One region of the Acerihabitans sp. TG2 genome, then DNA from elsewhere that is predicted to be linked to it. Evidence: predicted binding sites of a transcription regulator. Region 1 holds the regulator's gene; each other region holds the start of a gene.

Region 1 (6,459 bases):
CGGCTTCCTCAATACCCATGCCGAAATTTTTAGTGGCATATTCCGGTACCCAAGAGATAAAACCTAACTGTCCCAGGATATAACACAGTGCGGCGAGGGAGATAAGCAGCACGCCGATACCCCACTTCTCTTTTTGGGGCGTCACCGCCGTACGCTCTTGGGGGGGCTGCTTGCTGCCCAATACCGGGAAATCTGAAAATAACGTCAACACAAAAATGGCGACATACAGGCTGCCGATAGCGGCATAAACCCAGTACCAGGGAATATGGTGCGCCAGGAATACCCCGGCGAGAATCGGAAACAACGCGCCGGCCATACTGAAAAATGAGTCGGTAAAGAGCAACCGCGACCCACGTTGCCGGCCCGTATAAAGATAGGTAATTAAATAGGTGCCAATGGACATGGTAATACCGCTTACCACCCCCAGGATGAACATTGATAACGAGAACACAGTGAGGTTTTGACCGCTCATTAATCCTAAAACGGCCAAAATCATCAATACAAAACCAAATATCAGCTGTTTCTTAAGTGCGATGATTTCCATCAGCCAGGCATTGAGGAAGATCGACAATAAAATGCCTGAGTTCAAAAAGGTAAAGGTGGCGCTCATGGCTGAAATCGGCACCTTGAAATACTCAGCGATGTTGCCTAATACTACCCCGGTAACAATGACCAGCGCGCCGGTCAATCCATAAGAAAAAAAACTAATCCATGTTAGTCTCAGTCGATTGATGTTATTCATAAAAGGCCTGTATTCATCTATTTGCTGACCGGTGTGGCGCCGGACCGCAAAACGGTTGCGTTGGGGGTCTCAATTAGCGTCAAATACTATCATGACAATTTATACGATGGGTATCTAACTTGCTCATTGATAATATTTCGCTGTTTTTTGCAATTCAGGATAGGTCGCCAGGGGAGTCGGGGTGATATACCCATTATGACGCTGTTACGTAAAAAAGAGTAAATGGGTAGCGTTAGCGCCGCCCGCTCTTTAGAATCTAAGCACTTCCTATTGCCCATGTAATAAAAAGGAAACCTCATGCTGAAACGAAACCTGGCCGCCGCACTGTTATTCTCCTTGGCGACCATTTCTTCATCCGTCCTTGCCGCTCAGCAGGATATGCGTGTGCTGCTTCACACTTCCGCTGGCAACATCGAATTGGAATTGGATAAGCAGAAAGCGCCGATAGCGGTGAATAATTTTGTCGCTTACGTCAACAGCGGTTTTTACAATAACACCATCTTTCATCGAGTCATTCCCGGTTTTATGATTCAGGGGGGTGGCTTTAATCAAGATTTGACGCAGAAATCCACCCAGGCGCCGATTAAAAACGAGGCGGATAACGGACTGCGCAACCTGCGCGGCACCGTGGCTATGGCACGTACCTCTGAAAAGGACAGTGCTACCAGCCAGTTCTTTATCAACATTGCCGATAATGCGTTTCTGGACCACGGCCAGCGTGATTTTGGCTATGCAGTATTCGGTAAAGTGATCAAAGGCATGGATGTTGCCGATAAAATCGCGCAGGTTCCAACGAAAAACGTTGGGCCGTATCAAAATGTTCCGATAAAACCCATTAAAATCCTGTCGGCAGTGGTCCTGCCGTAGCGAAATATGCTGGAGCTCCGCGCCCATGCTGCTGATCATTGATAATTACGATTCGTTTACCTATAACCTGTACCAATATTTTTGCGAGCTTGGCGCACAGGTTGAGGTGTGGCGCCACGATCAGCTACGCATTGCCGATATCGAACGCATGGCGCCCGAGCGCCTGGTGATCTCTCCTGGGCCCGGCACGCCGGACGACGCGGGCATATCACTGGCTGCTATCAGGCACTTCGCCGGGGTCATCCCGATTCTCGGTGTTTGCCTGGGACATCAGGCCATCGCACAGGCCTTTGGTGGCAAAATTGTGCGCGCCCGGCAGGTCATGCACGGTAAAACCTCGGTTATCCGCCACGATGGTCGCGGGGTGTTTCACACCTTGGTATGTCCATTGACGGTAACGCGTTATCATTCTCTGGTGGTTGCCCCGGACAGCTTGCCAGCGTGTCTTGACGTCACCGCCTGGAGTCAGCAAGCAGGACACCCGGATGAAATCATGGGGATCCGCCATCGAACCTTGCCGCTCGAAGGTGTACAGTTTCATCCAGAAAGCATTCTTAGCGAGCAAGGGCACCTACTGCTGGAAAACTTTCTTAACCACGCTGCTTTAGCGACCGACGCCACGGAATACTGAGGAACGTCTGCCGCTAAGGTTCAATGCGTCATCGGATAATTTTTTAGGTAATCAGCAATAAAACATTGCAGAAAAATGATTTTTTATTCATATTTTATGATTATAATTTCATTAATCCTTTTGTGACGAACCGGGTAAAAAGCTTATGAAAAAAGATGATAGCGCAGTGACACGGGAAACTTTCGATCGGGTTATTCTGCCTGTTTATGCGCCGGCACAGTTTATTCCCGTAAAAGGGAAAGGCAGCCGGGTATGGGATCAGGATGGCAAGGAGTATGTAGATTTCTCCGGCGGCATCGCGGTAACCGCACTTGGCCACTGCCATCCTGCACTGGTTGCAGCACTAAAACAACAGGGTGAGACGCTGTGGCATACCAGCAATGTTTTCACCAACGAACCGTCGCTGCGCCTGGCCAGTAAATTGATTGATGCGACCTTCGCTGATCGGGTGTTTTTTGCCAACTCGGGTGGTGAGGCGAATGAAGCGGCATTCAAATTGGCTCGCCATTATGCTGTCACCCGTCACAGTCCCTACAAAACGAAAATTATTGCGTTTCATAATGCGTTTCATGGCCGCACGCTATTTACCGTCTCGGTGGGCGGACAGCCTAAATATTCCGATGGTTTTGGGCCAAAACCGGCGGATATCGTCCACGTACCGTTCAACGATTTGGCTGCGGTAAAAGCCGTGATGGATGATCATACTTGCGCGATTGTCGTCGAACCTATTCAGGGTGAAGGGGGCATTATGCCTGCCACACCAGAGTTCCTGCAGGGATTGCGTGATCTGTGCGATGAATACCAGGCGCTGTTGGTCATGGATGAAGTACAGTGTGGCATGGGGCGCACCGGCAAGTTATTTACCTATATGCACTACGGCGTGTTGCCCGATATCCTGACCACGGCAAAAGCCTTGGGTGGCGGGTTTCCCATCAGCGCCATGCTGACCACCGAAGATATTGCTTCGGTGATGACGGTAGGTACCCATGGCACCACCTACGGGGGTAACCCACTGGCCTGTGCGGTGGCGGAAGCCGCCTTGGATGTGATTAATACGCCGGCAGTGCTGGCGGGCATCAATGAACGACACGACCGCTTTATCAGCGCCCTGGAGAAGATAAACCAAAAATACCATCTGTTTGAGGACGTCCGTGGTATGGGCTTGCTATTGGGCGCCGCGTTACAGCCCCAGTACCATGGGCGCGCGCGCGAATTCCTGCATGCCAGTGCGGCTGAAGGTGTGATGCTGCTGGTCGCCGGTCCGGACGTGATGCGTTTTGCGCCATCGCTGGTGGTGGGGTTCGACGATATTGAACTGGGCATGGCGCGCTTTGAAAAAGCCGTGGCCAAGGTTGTCGGCGCTGATGACTAAGCGGTGCGCCGGGTGTTCGTTATTCCCGGCGTTCTTTTAACCGGCGCGACAACGTATTCGCTAACGACGAGCTCACGAAAAAAAAGCGTGGCGCAAGGCACCACGCCCGTTTTATGACACTATCAGCGCGTACCGTAAACGACAATAGTTTTCCCGTGCGCGGAGATGAGGTTTTGATCTTCCAACATTTTCAGAATACGTCCTACCGTTTCACGCGAGCAGCCGACGATCTGGCCTATTTCCTGACGGGTAATCTTGATTTGCATACCGTCGGGATGGGTCATGGCATCGGGTTGCTTCGCCAGATTCAACAGGGTTTGGGCAATTCGCCCGGTAACGTCCAAAAATGCCAAGTTACCCACTTTTTCGGAGGTGACTTGTAAACGATTGGCCATTTGTGCGGACAAACGCATCAATATATCCGGATTCACCTGGATCAACTGGCGAAATTTCTTATATGAAATCTCGGCCACTTCACAGGCGGTTTTCGCCCGTACCCAGGCACTACGTTCTTGACCTTCCTCGAATAAGCCTAGTTCACCAATGAAATCCCCCTGGTTAAGATAGGAGAGGATCATCTCTTTGCCTTCTTCATCCTTAATCAGCACCGCGACGGCACCTTTAACGATGTAATAAAGCGTTTCTGCTTTTTCGCCCTGATGTATAAGCGTACTCTTCGATGGATACTTATGAATATGGCAATGTGACAGGAACCATTCGAGAGTAGGGTCTGTTTGCGGTTTGCCAAGAACCATTCGTTGTTATCCTCTTTTGTCATCGCTGTCCTGATGAAGGACAGCGTATTCCCTATTACGACGCTGTGCTATTTCTCTTACTCCGCAGTAAACGGAGCGACGTAAGGGAACATATTAGGGTCTGGTTTTAGTGATGTTCTGATCGGACTCTTGCCCTTTCATTATCAATGAGCCGATCCAACCTTGTTTTTAACATAGGTTTGATGCAGTGTCTTCTGTTGTCTTGCATCAGCATGATGTATGTTCGCTAACATTGCCACTTTTCAGACAAATATGTAGTCTGGTGTAACGCTTTTCATCTGGAGTCATCTCATGCAAGCACGGGTAAAGTGGGTCGAGGGATTGTCATTTATGGGTGAGTCCGCCTCGGGCCATCAGGTTTTAATGGATGGCAATGCCGGAGAAAAGGCGCCGAGTCCTATGGAAATGGTATTAATGTCGGTTGGTGGGTGCAGTGCGATAGATGTGGTATCGATTTTACAAAAAGGGCGGCAGGATGTACGTGACTGTGAAGTGAAACTGACGTCTGAACGTCGTGACGAGGCGCCGCGTATATTTACCTATATCAATCTACATTTCATCGTAACCGGCAGCGATCTTAGCGACAAATCAGTCGAAAGGGCGGTAGCGCTTTCAGCGGAAAAATACTGTTCTGTGTCGCTGATGCTGGGCCAGTCGGTGCGAATGACCCATAGTTTTGAAGTGCGCGGCGAGACGCTTGTCCCCCACGCTTAGGAAACGTCGCCATACGTTGACATGCGTTGAGATAGTGACGCCAAGACCGTCGCAACGCTACCCACAGATCACAAGGCAGGCTATGTCCATGCCAACCCCCCTTGGCGGATAAGGTGTGGCACCAAGGTGCCGCGTCTTATTGAATCTGTTTTCCTTCCAGCAATTGTTGCACCAGCGGTCCCATGATCAATTCCATGGCCAGGCCCATTTTTCCGCCGGGTACCACCAAGGTATTAATATTGGAAATAAACGACCCCTGCAACATGGCCAACAGATAGGGTAAATCGATATTCTTTAAGCTGCGAAAATGAATGACAACAAAACTTTCATCCAGTGAGGGGATCGCCTTGGCGGCAAACGGATTGGACGTATCTACCGTGGGTACCCGCTGAAAGTTGATATGGGTACGGGAGAATTGTGGGGTAATGTAATTAATATAATCCTCCATGGAACGCACTACGGAATCCATTACCGCCTCACGGGAATGGCCGCGCTCCCCGGTATCCCGCACCAGTTTCTGGATCCATTCCAAATTGACGATGGGAACCACACCCACCAACAAATCTACATGCTGTGCAACATCCTGATGATCGGTGACCACGCCGCCATGTAGACCCTCATAGAACAAGACGTCGGTGGATTCGGGTAAGGGTTGCCAAGGCGTAAAGGTGCCGGGATTTTGATTAAAAGGCACGGCTTCGTCATAAGTGTGCAAATACTTGCGCGACTCTCCTTGGCCGGTCAGTCCATAGCGCTCAAAGGTATGTGCCAATAAGCTAAAATCGTTGGCCTCTGGACCGAAATAGCTGATATGACGCCCCAAATCCCGGGCTTTACGGATCGCCAGATCCATCTCCGGCCGGGTAAAATGGTGAAAACTATCGCCCTCCAACTCTGCGGCGTGAATAGTGAGCTGCTGAAATATTTTCCGGAAAGCCACACTGGTGGTGGTGGTTCCGGCTCCACTGGAGCCGGTGACGGCAATAATTGGATGCTGTGTTGACATGATAATCCTGCGCTGGATGAAAAGGCTGCGTGATTAACAAACACCGAGCTATCAAGCTCATGATAATTGTTATCATGTTTCACTGTGACGTGCCAGCCCGTTACTGCTCTTTGGACGGTGTCTGCGACTGGGCGTTAAACTGGCTGCGTGGCATGATATTAATATTTTCATGGAGTTCCGACCAGACGACCACCGCTTCTCCACGTTCTAGTTGGCGTTTTACATCGTCGACTTTCTGCGCCAACGTTTTTTCCTGTTCGCCATAATCGGTCCCTTCGCGTAATACGAAAGATTCAATCAGGTTATACAGCGTTTCAGGATCTATTTGTTGCCATGGAATAATCATGTAAT
Region 2 (6,459 bases), on a different contig from region 1:
TTACCAAGATCAATGGCACTAAAAATTCATTCCAAGTCCATATAAACAGTAGCAGCGCCAGTGTGGAACATGCGTTAGTCAATCATATCCGCGTCACATTCCGGCGGCGCGCCAGAGAGCCCGCTGCGCTTAAATCGGCTACTGATTCAGATGCATCCGTACCGCCAGCGCGGGTGCGACGTGAAAGATGACGGGTATATACTGCCGCACACCGTGCGAAATGCCAGGCGTACTGATAGACTGGAATGACAACCTTGCAGCTGCGGTTTGAGCCCGATTGACGGCGAAAACCGATCATGTCCGGTCTCGGCCAGGTCGATATCCGGTGGATAACTTACTTAATGATGGCGGACCAATGAATTTAGTCACTCAAGTTGCAGAACAGCGGAAAATATTGGAAAACGCCGTCGCGCAGGCGTTGGAACTGGCGGGTGCCGGTTCCGACGCGGCGGAAGTGGCGGTGACCAAAACCACCGGTATCGGTGTCAGCACGCGCTATGGTGAAGTGGAAAATGTCGAATTCAACAGCGACGGCGCGCTGGGTATCACCGTATATTATCAGCAGCGTAAAGGCAGCGCATCCTCTACGGATCTCAGTCCGGACGCTATTGCTCGTACTGTTGGCGCAGCATTGGATATCGCCCGCTTCACGTCACCAGACCCCTTTTCCGGTCTGGCGGATAAAGCACTATTGGCGTTTGATGCCCCTGAACTGGATCTGTTCCATCCAACGGAACTGGATGCCGAGCGAGGCGCTGAACTGGCCGCACGGGCCGAACAAGCGGCGTTAAACGCGGACAAGCGAATCACCAATACCGAAGGCGGCAGTTTTAACAGTCACTACAGCACCAAAGTATACGGTAACAGCCACGGTATGCTGGCCAGCTACAATAGCAGTCGACACTCGCTTTCCAGCAGCGTTATTGCTGAAAGCGGCGGTAATATGGAGCGGAACTACGCCTATACCATCGGTCGGGCATTCAGCGACTTACGTACGCCGGAATGGGTGGGCGAGGAGTGTGCGCGGCGTACCTTGGCGCATTTGAACCCGCGTAAAATCGCCACCATGCATGCGCCGGTATTATTCGCCGCCGAAGTGGCCTCCGGATTATTTGGCCATTTGGTTGGCGCGATTAGCGGCGGCAGTGTCTATCGTAAAGCCACTTTTTTGCTCGACGATCTGGGTAAAGCGATTTTACCGGATTGGCTGACGATTGATGAGCGTCCTCATTTGCTTAAAGGCCTGGCATCCTCGCCTTTTGATAGCGAAGGGGTACGCACCGTCGATCGGGCCATCGTCAAGGACGGCATACTGCAAACCTGGCTGCTTAGCAGTTATTCGGCACGTAAATTGGGCATGACCAGCACCGGACATGCCGGTGGCATTCATAACTGGCGCATCGCCGGCCAGGGGGTAGATTTTGCTGCATTGATCAAAAAAATGGATCGTGGATTGGTGGTGACCGAACTGATGGGGCAAGGTGTTAGCGCCATCACCGGTGATTACTCCCGGGGGGCGGCGGGTTTCTGGGTCGAAAACGGTGAAATACAATATCCGGTGAGCGAAATTACCATTGCCGGTAATCTAAGGGATATGTGGCGCAATATTGTTACGGTGGGGGACGACATAGAAACCCGCAGCAATATCCAGTGTGGATCGGTACTATTGTCAGAAATGAAAATAGCCGGTATTTAAATCAATATTTAACAGGAAGCACCAGCATGAAAATAAAAATAATCGCAATGTTGTCGTTCACGCTGTTGATGAGCAGTCCCTTAATGGCGTCGGCACGCGATCTTGGCGAGAACATGGATATCCTGGCGGCTAACGTCAGTACCGTAATGAAGAGTGATAATGTCGATACGTTGAAAAAAGCCCTGGCGAATATGCACGAAGCCGCGATGGACGCGCTCAAGGACACGCCGCCGAAACTGCAAGGACAGCCGGCTGATGGCCCCAAGATGAAGGATTACCGTCAGGGAATGACCAACCTGATCAACCAGATTGAACAGGCCCAGGCATTGGCGGCAAAAGGTGATGTGGCGCAGGTGAAGGTGGTCGCGAAGCAATTTAAGCAAACCCGCGACGAAAATCACGCTAAATTCCGTTAATCGCTTGCGCGCGCCGTCGCGAGTCGCTAGCACTTGACTCGCGCGGCTTGCTGGCGGTGGCCCTATGATGACATGAATGCGATCGGGCCATCGGCAGCCGGTACCAAGCATAATGTATTACATCCCAACCAAAATGATAACTAGCGTATTAATTAATATGACAATAAATGTGGTGATAATATATAAATAACCCCGCAGGCTGTCTATAAAAATAGCATTGCATTTGCCAATAAACTTAATGATAATCATAACATATCTTTTGTTGTTAACTTTACCTGCGGAATCGGGGTTTATCCCATTTATGAATAACTATTTTCCTTCTTTATTATCCAGGTCAAAAAATATTAATTTGTGCGACTCTTTGTCAGAAAATAATCACACTTCCCCGCTTACAAAAAACATCACCATGGTCTATGGGTTTTCAGAGGAAATACGGAGATACAGGTCTTCCGCTAATGTTAAAAAACTGACATTAACCTTGCATGGCATTTGGGAAGTCATCGCAATTAACCTTTATAACCATCCGGTTGAGTCTATATCAAAGGGTGAACTACGCATCAACGAAACGGAGTTAAAACAACTGCATTACAGATCATTCATTAATGAAGACATACTGCGAGATATTGCCACGAGATTCATCTGTTTTATAAAAGAACATCAATGCAAACTGTTGTTATGTGAGTCAATGAAAGCACGGGTGTTAAAATCAAAGACCTATGTAAACGATTTTTTTTTAAAGAACAACCAATACTCAATGATTGATTATACGTTATGTAGAATAATGGCCAAAAGTGTATCACAAGAGACAAAGTTTGAAGAAATGATGAAGGATGTCTATTCTTGCTTTTTAGAAAACGACGAGGTGGGGCATAGACGGTTGGCTGAAATTAAAGCTAAACCTATGTCTGGTATGGTTTATTATGTTATAGAACATGCTATTTACACTGCACGGGTAAGAAAATTGAGTAAGTTAAGTCTCGATTTTTTTGCTAAAATAAAAAATGAATTTGGTGGAATTGAATTCCTTTATGATCCAGATTTAAAAAATAATATCACCGCTATATCAAATAAGAAGAATTGGCAGGGAAAAAACGACTTTACCGGCATGGGTAGCGTGTTTGAACCCATCACTTTTTCAGAATTAAGGCATATAAAAAAGCAGCAACTACAGGTAACCTACGTCAAGCCCTAAACGGTAGATCGCCGTTATCTCGACCCATTGGTCCGAAGACATAACACGCCTAACGCCTGAACCCGCAGCATCAATCCTCAACGCCGGCGTTGAACCGCGTGATTACCACGATTTTTTATTGTCATAATATAGGTTTTTCCAACGTGCGCTAACCGGTTTGTCCAATCCTGTCAGCGCATCGGTTGCAGCGGTTATGGCCGCTCGTTGCCTCTATCACTGGCACTATCCAATGGCCGGTTTTCGCCGGATGCCTGCATGCCACGCGGGTGGCGTGGTGAACCACCAATAGGCGGGTTAGTGCAGATCATCACCTTAAACCCGCACTGGGGCATTTTTTGGGTTGAATGTGATAGCAAATAATATAAGTTATACTTATATCTATTTTTTAAAATAATATCCTTTCCAATAACATATCAATAACGCTATTCACTGTGTGTATCGTTATACGCAGTGTATTTGCCTACCTTATGGCTATTATGAGACGCAGAACACTTATCCTCGAATTATTTCCGTTTCAAAGTGGAAATAGAGCGGCTAGAAACTCATGAATACAAAAGTTAGGGTGAATCATCCTGAAAACCGGTTGCAGCATTCATTTTTGACCATGCTAAAACAGTTTTTAATTTTGGACGACGTAGGAGTCTATCGTGGGCGATAAAGCTGTAACCCCAATCGAAGAGAATCGCCACGCATTATTATCAGCAACCCTGTTCGAAAAAGTGTTGTCGGCGATCATGGTGATGCTTAAAACCCGAGGTATTGAGGTCAATCAGGTACAGGAGCAGATGCTGAATTCACATGTCAGGGCCATGGTGATGCGTTCTCTTACCGGGGAGCCATTGCCGGAAGTGGATAGTAGTTTATTTGATGAGATTTCGGCGGATTCGATGGAAATGGCAAAAGAAGTGGTGAATTTACTGGATAATTTACCGATTGAGGAAGCCTATTTATTATCGGTTCATTTCGAAGTTGCCAAAGATAACAACCGTTAAACACAGTGGAGATACACCATGGCACAAGTCAAAGTCGCGATTGGCGATAGATTGGGTAAAGGGCAAAAAGTGGCACAAGGCGTCGAAACCGCTGGTGGACAAGCGATTGTGGTTCCGGGCATGGCGGCGGATATGAGGCTGGGCGATGTCATGAACAGTGAACAAGTGGATTTTGGCATCTCATTTTGCGGCAGTGGCGGCGCCGGTGCCATCACCGCACAAAATAAATACGGTTATAAAGCCAAATACGGTATGCGGTCTATCGAAGAGGGCGTCACTGCTATTCAGGAAGGATGTAAAGTTCTGGGTTTCGGTTTTATGGATAAAGAAGAACTGGGTCAGAAATTAGTAGAAACCTGGATAAAAAAATATGGCAGCGCCTGATGAAACAGCAATCAGTTTTAACCGTGCAGGTGGCGGGAAACGGTGAAACAAAAAATAGCGCCTTTGCTGCAGCCCTGAGCAAAGTACAATCCGTGGTACTGAAATCAACCGGTTACGTGTTATTACGCATTGAACCGGAGGACGTGAAAATCATTATGGCGGAAGAGCATAGTACCACCGAGAAATTTCTTTTTTTCTTTCTCCCTCGGGAAAAAAAACGTTATAGCGTGGTGTTGGATATTACCGTCAGTATCACCATGATAGATACCGAAAAAGTTCCATTTATCCTGCGCTGATCCGTGGGTAATAATGAAAGGATAATCCGATGTTCCTTATAATCTTAATAAAATCGCTCATTATCGGCGGATTCGTCGGCTTTGGCGTGGGTGCCGGTGCGGCGCGCATGTTCCATGCGCCAACCGTCCAGGGCATGGGTGCGTTTCGTACGTTGGGAGAATTGAATTCCTGCGAAGGCGATCCCGCTTCTCATTTCTCTTTTGGCCTGGGATTTTTCTTTAACGCTTGGGCTTCATCAGTCGCTGCCGGGGCGTTTACGCAAGACGTCGATCATCGCATCATTCCGCACTGGGGCGCAGCGGCGCTGATGATTAAAAATCGGCAGCTTAGCGAGACCATGCACGATCCGAAACGTATGGCCATCGCCTGTAGCATCATTGGGATGCTGGTCGTGGCGTTTTTGAACTCCACCGCGTCTGCCGTGCCGGCCGCGCTGCAGGTTACTGCAGTTAAGGTCCTGGTACCTGCCGCCAATATCCTGGTCAACACCGTGATGCCGGTTATTTTCTGGCTGGCGGCCATTGATGCTGGCAAGCGCTCCGGATTTTGGGCCACGATTTTTGGTGGTCTGGCACAGCTTATCATGGGTAACGCCGTGCCTGGACTGGTGTTGGGTATATTGATTGGTAAGGGTGTCGAAGAGGGTGGCTGGAATAAAATTACCGGCATTATGATGGCGGCGATAATCGCCCTGTTTGTGCTAAGCGGTTTCTTCCGTGGTTTTGATATGAAAGCTTTGCAGTCGTTTAGTCTGGGCGTTCCCGTCTGGCTGGACACTATCCATAACACCCTGAGCGGTAAATAACTTTCCGAGGAGCCAGATAATGGAAGCAACAAAACGCGGCTTTTGGTATGCCGACTGGTCGTTCCCGATTTTTGTCGGCATACTGTCGGCCGGTATTTTTGCCGGTACCCATATGTATTACCTGTATGGCATCGGAGCGTTTAATGAAGTGGCGTTTGTCGCCATGCTACGCACCGGGATCGACACCGGCGTGTATGGTGCGGTGGCGGCGTTCGGTGCCAGTTTTCTGTTTGCGCGCATCATTGAAGGTTCGCTGGTAGGTATTTTGGATATCGGCGGGGCGTTGCAAACCGGCGTCGGTTTGGGTATTCCGGCGCTATTGCTCGGCGCTGGCATCGTGTTTCCTTTGCAAAATTTTGCCGCCTCCCTGGCCACCGGCATGGTGCTAGGTTTGTTGATTGGCGGACTGATTGTTCTGGCGCGCAAATTCACTATTAGTCAAACCAGCTCCACCTACGGCGCAGATGTCATGATGGGCGCCGGTAATACTTCAGGGCGTTTTCTTGGTCCGCTGATTATCTTATCCGCTATTGGCGCGTCTATCCCCATCGGCCTGGGTTCGTTGGCCGGGGCGCTACTGTTTTATCTGTGGAATAAACCTATCACCGGCGGTGCCATTCTCGGCGCGATGTTGCTGGGCGCGTTGTTCCCAGTGGCTATCGGCTAGGATTGCTGCG
Region 3 (6,459 bases), on a different contig from region 1:
ATGATGCGGTAGCCAAGGCTGCTGAGCTGGCCAAACTGCAGCAATTTCATCTGAATTGGTATATTGAGGAACCGAGCTTGATCGATCTTATCTTGTCGCAAGCCAGCGTATCGATCTATGCCCATCTGCCGGCCATGATTCAAGCCTTCCTGCCGGTACCCACCAGCCAGGTTAATGCGCTGTTTAATGCCCAACCTGTATTTTTCGCACATCTTACCGATCCACAAAATCGCTACGCTTACTGTCTTTCCTGCGGTGACGTACAATAACCAATAGGGTTCGGTTCGCCGGCCCCTTATTCTCTCCAGGCGCTCTCGGGCGCCTTATTACCTGCAGCACCAAGGCCACGCTGGTTTTATTACCGTTTAGCCGTATAATTACCGCATTGCCCCGTTAACCCCTTATCTCAGACATGTCTAAAAAATCTATTTATGTGGCCTATACCGGCGGCACTATCGGTATGCAACGGTCCGAAAATGGCTATATTCCTGTATCGGGACATTTGCAGCGCCAACTGGCGCTAATGCCTGAGTTTTACCGCGACGAAATGCCTGACTTTACCGTGCATGAGTCTGTGCCGCTAATTGACTCCTCCGATATGAGCCCGGTCGATTGGCAGAATATTGCCCAGGACATCGCGCAAAACTACCACCGCTACGATGGGTTTGTCATACTACACGGCACAGATACCATGGCGTTCACCGCCTCGGCGCTGTCGTTTATGCTGGAAAATCTGAATAAACCGGTAATAGTGACAGGGTCACAGATCCCCCTGGAGGAGCTTCGTTCAGACGGGCAAACCAATTTACTTAACGCGCTGTATCTGGCCGCCAATTATCCGATCAACGAAGTCACACTGTTTTTTAATAATAAAATGTTTCGTGGCAACCGTTCAACCAAGGCGCACGCCGATGGTTTCGATGCCTTTGCCTCCCCCAACCTGCCGCCGTTGCTTGAAGCCGGGATCCATATTCGTCGGCTGGCGGCTGAGCGGCCCCAACCGGTTGGTGCTCAACTGATCGTCCATCCGATAACACCACAGCCGGTGGGGGTCGTTACGCTCTATCCCGGCATTTCCGCCGACGTGGTGGGCAATTTTCTGCGCCAGCCGGTCAAAGCGCTAATTTTACGTTCCTACGGAGTGGGCAACGGCCCACAGCATCCGGCATTACTCAATGAATTGCGCCAAGCGGTGGATCGCGGCAGCGTGGTAGTCAACCTAACGCAATGTTTTTCCGGCCGGGTCAATATGGGGGGCTATGCCACCGGCAACGCTTTGGCGCAGGCCGGCGTCATTAGCGGCTTTGATATGACGGTAGAAGCCAGCCTGACCAAACTGCACTTTTTACTCAGTCAGCAAATGACCTACCCGCCCGAGTTACCTCCGTCACGGCTGCAACCAGCGTTGAGCACGCAGGATATACGCCAGCTAATGCAACAGGACTTACGTGGTGAGTTAACCGCTAACGATTAATCCAGAGGCTGCCATGAGCAAAGCACTATTGCTGATAGATTTACAGAATGATTTCTGCCGCGGCGGCGCACTGGCCGTTCCGGCCGGCGACGATGTTATCGATGTGGCGAATCAGGCCTTGGCATACTGCCAACAGGCGAATATACCCGTTGTCGCGACTCTGGACTGGCATCCAGGCAATCACGGCAGTTTTGCCATCAACGCGGGACATGAGGTTGGCGGCACCGGAATCCTGGACGGCTTGCCACAAGTATGGTGGCCCGCACATTGCGTGCAAGAAAGCGAAGGTGCACGGTTACACCCTCGCTTGAACCAACAAGGGATCACCAAACGCATTTATAAGGGACAGCAGGTAGAGGTTGACAGTTACAGCGCTTTTTTTGATAACGGCCACCGTCGGACCACCGAACTGGACCAGTGGCTACGCGCACGTCATATCACTGAGCTCGTGGTGATGGGCCTGGCGACGGATTATTGCGTGAAATTCACCGTGCTGGACGCCTTAGCGCTGGGTTACACCGTTGAGGTCATCAGTAGCGGGTGTCGCGCCGTTAACCTCGCCCCTACCGACGGCAGTCAGGCGATGGCACAGATGTGCAATCAGGGCGCGTTGGCCGTTACCCTGGATGAATTTTGCCAACGCGCCGCCCCTTGCTGCCGCCCCTTGCTGCCGCCCCTTGCTGATAGTGCCGCACACACGTTAGGGTTTAAACCGCGCCAACGGCGGCGCGTTCCCCTGCAGTTCATCTAACAGTTCACGTTTGCTTTTCATCACCACCCGACCGTCGGTGCCAATGCTCATGTGCTCCGGTTGATGATTATGCCGCGCCTGCCATAACATCACCACCTGCAGACAGTTATCGCGTTGCTCGGCCGTCAGAGCCACACCATCCAACCACTTACCCAGTTCTACCGCCGTTTTTAGCCGCTGGTAAATTTCCGGCGTTACGTTCGCCATTAGCCCATCAACGTCCACGAAAAATTCCTTGCATAAGAATAATTAGCTGAATCGATTAAGTTTGCAATTTTATCGTCACAAAAAAACCGGGCGAACGGCACTCAGTGCCGGGATATTACCCAACGATCTCCTCACCGTTATCCTGATCTTTGAAACGCAACGAGACGGAGTTAACGCAATAACGGGCACCACCAGGTTGGGGACCGTCAGGAAAAACATGGCCAAGATGCGCATCACACCGGGCACAGCGAATCTCCACCCGCTGCATACCGTGCGAGTTATCGTCCAAATAACGGATGGCGTTATCATCTACTGGTTGATAAAAACTCGGCCAGCCGCAGCCTGAGTCATATTTTGTTTCAGAAAAAAACAACGGCGCATGGCAACAAAGACAATGGTATTGGCCGGTGCGCTTATTTTCCAGTAACTTACCGCTAAAGGGCGGTTCGGTGCCCCTCTCCTGAGTGACGTGGCGCTGCATGTCGGTTAAGGAATCAGGCATTAACGGGGTGGGATCATTTTTAGCCATAAGTGCGATTCTCTGCCGGGTAATAAAATGAATAAGGCTCGATCTATCGCATTATAACAAATAATTAACAACGTCGAAGCCATTTTTAGCATAAACTAAGGGACGAGAAACAACGTGAGCGGTAAGTGTGACGCACATCACACTTAGCTGCCAAGTGCAGTTTACACGGCGGGCTCAGGCCTCCATCTTATTCGTAGCTGTGCGGGTAGCGGAATGAACAATTAACGTTCAAAAGGTGCGATTGGGTTTGATTTTTAGCAACAATTGACACGATTCCGCTTGACGCTGCGTGAGGTTTTTGTAAGTTTACAGGCAACCTTTTATTCACTATTAAATAGCTGGTGGAATATATGACTATCAAAGTAGGTATCAACGGTTTCGGCCGTATCGGCCGTATTGTTTTCCGTGCCGCGCAGGAACGTAAAGATCTTGAAATCGTTGCGATCAACGACCTGTTAGATGCTGATTACATGGCTTACATGCTTAAGTACGATTCGACCCACGGTCGTTTCAACGGCACCGTGGAAGTAAAAGATGGCCACCTGGTGGTCAACGGTAAAACCATCCGTGTCACCTCAGAACGTGATCCGGCTAACCTGAAATGGGGTGACGTAGGTGTCGACGTGGTTGCAGAAGCCACGGGTCTTTTCCTGACCGACGAAACTGCGCGTAAGCACATCACTGCCGGCGCCAAAAAAGTCGTTCTGACTGGCCCTTCTAAAGACAGCACCCCAATGTTTGTTATGGGCGTGAACCACAAGTCTTATGATGGTCAGGATATTGTTTCCAATGCGTCATGTACCACCAACTGCCTGGCGCCGTTGGCTAAAGTACTGAATGACAAGTTCGGTATCATTGAAGCACTGATGACGACAGTACATGCTACCACTGCGACTCAGAAAACCGTTGACGGCCCGTCTCATAAAGACTGGCGCGGCGGTCGTGGCGCGTCACAGAATATCATTCCGTCCTCAACTGGCGCCGCCAAGGCTGTGGGTAAAGTTATCCCAGAACTGAATGGTAAATTGACCGGTGTGGCATTCCGCGTTCCGACCCCTAACGTTTCCGTCGTCGATCTGACTGCGCGCATTGAAAAAAGCGCAACGTACGAAGAAATCTGCGCGGCAATGAAAGCCGCAGCTGAAGGCGAACTGAAGGGCGTCATGGGTTATACCGATGAAGCCGTAGTTTCCACCGATTTCAATGGTGAAAAACTGACTTCCGTATTCGATGCCAAAGCCGGTGTTTCACTGAATAAGAATTTTGTGAAACTGGTAGCTTGGTATGATAACGAAACCGGTTACTCTAATAAAGTATTGGATCTGATATCCCATATCGCCAAGTAGTTATCGTCGCTATATCCTCTTGATTTTGCGTTGCACCACGGTGGCATGTGAGCAAACCCGGAGTTGCCTCAGGTAAGTGATTCGGGTGAACGAACGTAGTCAACACGGTTGCAATGTGGGAAAAAATATAGCGTGTACGGCTTATGGTTATAGGGGCGACAGTCATGTCGCCCTTTTTATTTGACTCGCATGTTAACCCAAGAAGGTCCACTCCATGCACGACTCTCTTTTTGCGTTACCGGTTAAAGAGCAACTCTCTGCCACCATCAGCCTGCGCCAGCTGGATGAATTGCCGGTTATCGTTATCGACCATCCCAAAGTAAAAGCTGCCATTACACTACAGGGGGCACATTTATTAGCCTGGCAACCTGCTGGCGAGCAACCCGTGTTGTGGTTAAGTGATATTAGCGAATTTAAAGATGGCGTAGCCATCCGTGGCGGCGTGCCTATCTGCTGGCCCTGGTTCGGAAAGATTGCCAGTCCCAACCATGGTTTTGCGCGTATTTTGCCGTGGCAATTAACCGCGCACCACGAAGACGCCGAACAAGCGACCTTAACGCTAACGCTGAGCGACAGCGCCGTCACCGAGCAATACTGGCCGAAACCGTTTACCTTAAGCGTTACATTTGTGTTGGGTAAAACCTGCAGCATCGAACTGCAAGCCGACGGTGATTTCCAAAACACCAGCGCATTACATACCTATTTCAATATTGGCGACATCGCTCAGGTGAGTGTCGGCGGGTTGGGTACCAGCTATGTTGACAAGGTCAATGGCGGCGTCAGTGCGCGCCAAGATGGGGATGTCACCTTTCTCGGCGAAGTGGATCGGATCTACACCCACCCAGACAGCACCAGCCTGATCCACGACCGGCTGAATAAACGTATCATTGAAGTCCAGCATCAGCATTTTAGTGACGTGGTAGCCTGGAATCCTGGTGCCGAATTAGCGCGTAAAATGAGTGATGTTGCTGATGATGGGTATAAAACCTATGTTTGCGTGGAAACCGCGCGCGTGAATAAACCGCTGCACGCGTCACATGTAGCACCTGCAAAATTGGCGACCCGGTTTAGCGTTCGCAAAGCCTGATTTTTTGCGGTTAGGTTAAAACGGGTGAGTCAGTCAATCTGCCCCACCCGTAGGTTTTACCCAACAGTGTTAGCCCAGTTGCAGGTGTCAGACAAGGATCACACAATATCCAGATGTGTTTTTCGCGCTGGCGCGGGAAAGGCCTTATCCAACGTTTGCAATTGTGCTTCACTCAGAGTCACTGCCAATGCGCCGGCATTCTCTGTGACATGATCAATACTCGTCGCTTTTGGGATAGCCATCACGCCTGGCCGACTGATAACCCATGCTAACAGCACCTGTGCCACGGTAATACCCAACTGATAGGCAATATCTCGTACCGACTGGTTGTCCAGTAAACCGCTGCGCAAATTACCGGCCTGCGCCAGTGGACAATAGGCCATTATTGGCAAAGAACGCTGCTGGCACCAGGGTAGGAGATCAAACTCAATACCCCGTGATGCCAAATGATAAAGCACCTGATCGGTCATGCAGTCGCTACCTCCCGGTAAAGACCACAACTCTTCCATATCCGCGACATCAAGGTTCGACACGCCCCAGCGTTTGATTTTACCCTCCCGCTGCAGTTGTTCCATGGCATCAATGGTATCGGATAATGGAATACCCCCACGCCAGTGCAATAAATAAAGATCGATATAGTCAGTTTGCAGACGACGTAAACTATTTTCACAGGCCACCGCCGCTTTTTGGCCACCGGCGTTTTGTGGGTAGACCTTAGAGACCAGGAACACCTCATCTCGCCGCCCATGAATCGCCTGGCCCACCACCTTTTCTGCCCCGCCATCTGCATACATTTCCGCAGTATCAATTAGCGATAAGCCCAAATCAAGACCATGACGCAATGCGCGGGCTTCGCTGACAACATCGCTATTTCGCTCGCCCATATACCACGTACCCTGACCGATAGCGGGCACAGTCTGCCCATCAGGAAACAGCACCGGATTCTTCGACATACCTCCTCCTGTCATGCCATACTGTCGGGCGGTCAATTTTGGTGCAAATAGAGTGATGTGCACCAAAATGTTGCATGCCCTGCTCTATTTAGAAGCTATAGGTCATACCTAC

Evidence for each region. Region 1 encodes CRP, which controls carbon source genes, mostly activating them, when cyclic AMP is high. Its sites were predicted from a motif close to ATGTGANNNNNNTCACAT; they were not measured.
Region 2: a site for CRP is predicted at 3,781-3,798, ahead of SJI19_RS07205 (glycine dehydrogenase). Genes of this name have one in related genera too.
Region 3: a site for CRP is predicted at 3,087-3,104, ahead of msrB (peptide-methionine (R)-S-oxide reductase MsrB). Genes of this name have one in related genera too.

Annotation. Positions count from the first base shown of each region.
Region 1 covers NZ_JAYGJO010000009.1:13,171-19,629, reverse strand. The annotation lists gene tsgA (MFS transporter TsgA) at 1-742, opposite strand, end outside; gene ppiA (peptidylprolyl isomerase A) at 1,040-1,609, shown strand; gene SJI19_RS10050 (aminodeoxychorismate synthase component II) at 1,635-2,240, shown strand; gene argD (bifunctional acetylornithine/succinyldiaminopimelate transaminase) at 2,386-3,612, shown strand; gene crp (cAMP-activated global transcriptional regulator CRP) at 3,735-4,367, opposite strand; gene SJI19_RS10035 (OsmC family protein) at 4,680-5,102, shown strand; gene SJI19_RS10030 (phosphoribulokinase) at 5,239-6,108, opposite strand; gene SJI19_RS10025 (YheU family protein) at 6,209-6,454, opposite strand.
Region 2 covers NZ_JAYGJO010000006.1:42,137-48,595, forward strand. The annotation lists partial or broken gene SJI19_RS07185 (carbohydrate ABC transporter permease) at 1-67, opposite strand, end outside; gene pmbA (metalloprotease PmbA) at 356-1,696, shown strand; gene cybC (cytochrome b562) at 1,723-2,112, shown strand; gene SJI19_RS07200 (hypothetical protein) at 2,414-3,304, shown strand; gene SJI19_RS07205 (glycine dehydrogenase) at 3,976-4,296, shown strand; gene SJI19_RS07210 (glycine-rich SFCGS family protein) at 4,315-4,680, shown strand; gene SJI19_RS07215 (DUF4312 family protein) at 4,680-4,976, shown strand; gene SJI19_RS07220 (DUF4311 domain-containing protein) at 5,006-5,782, shown strand; gene SJI19_RS07225 (DUF4310 family protein) at 5,802-6,449, shown strand.
Region 3 covers NZ_JAYGJO010000002.1:184,513-190,971, forward strand. The annotation lists gene sppA (signal peptide peptidase SppA) at 1-269, shown strand, start outside; gene ansA (asparaginase) at 413-1,474, shown strand; partial or broken gene pncA (bifunctional nicotinamidase/pyrazinamidase) at 1,488-2,108, shown strand; gene SJI19_RS02705 (YeaC family protein) at 2,175-2,450, opposite strand; gene msrB (peptide-methionine (R)-S-oxide reductase MsrB) at 2,548-2,961, opposite strand; gene gapA (glyceraldehyde-3-phosphate dehydrogenase) at 3,312-4,307, shown strand; gene SJI19_RS02720 (D-hexose-6-phosphate mutarotase) at 4,522-5,394, shown strand; gene SJI19_RS02725 (aldo/keto reductase) at 5,493-6,347, opposite strand; gene SJI19_RS02730 (MipA/OmpV family protein) at 6,436-6,459, opposite strand, start outside.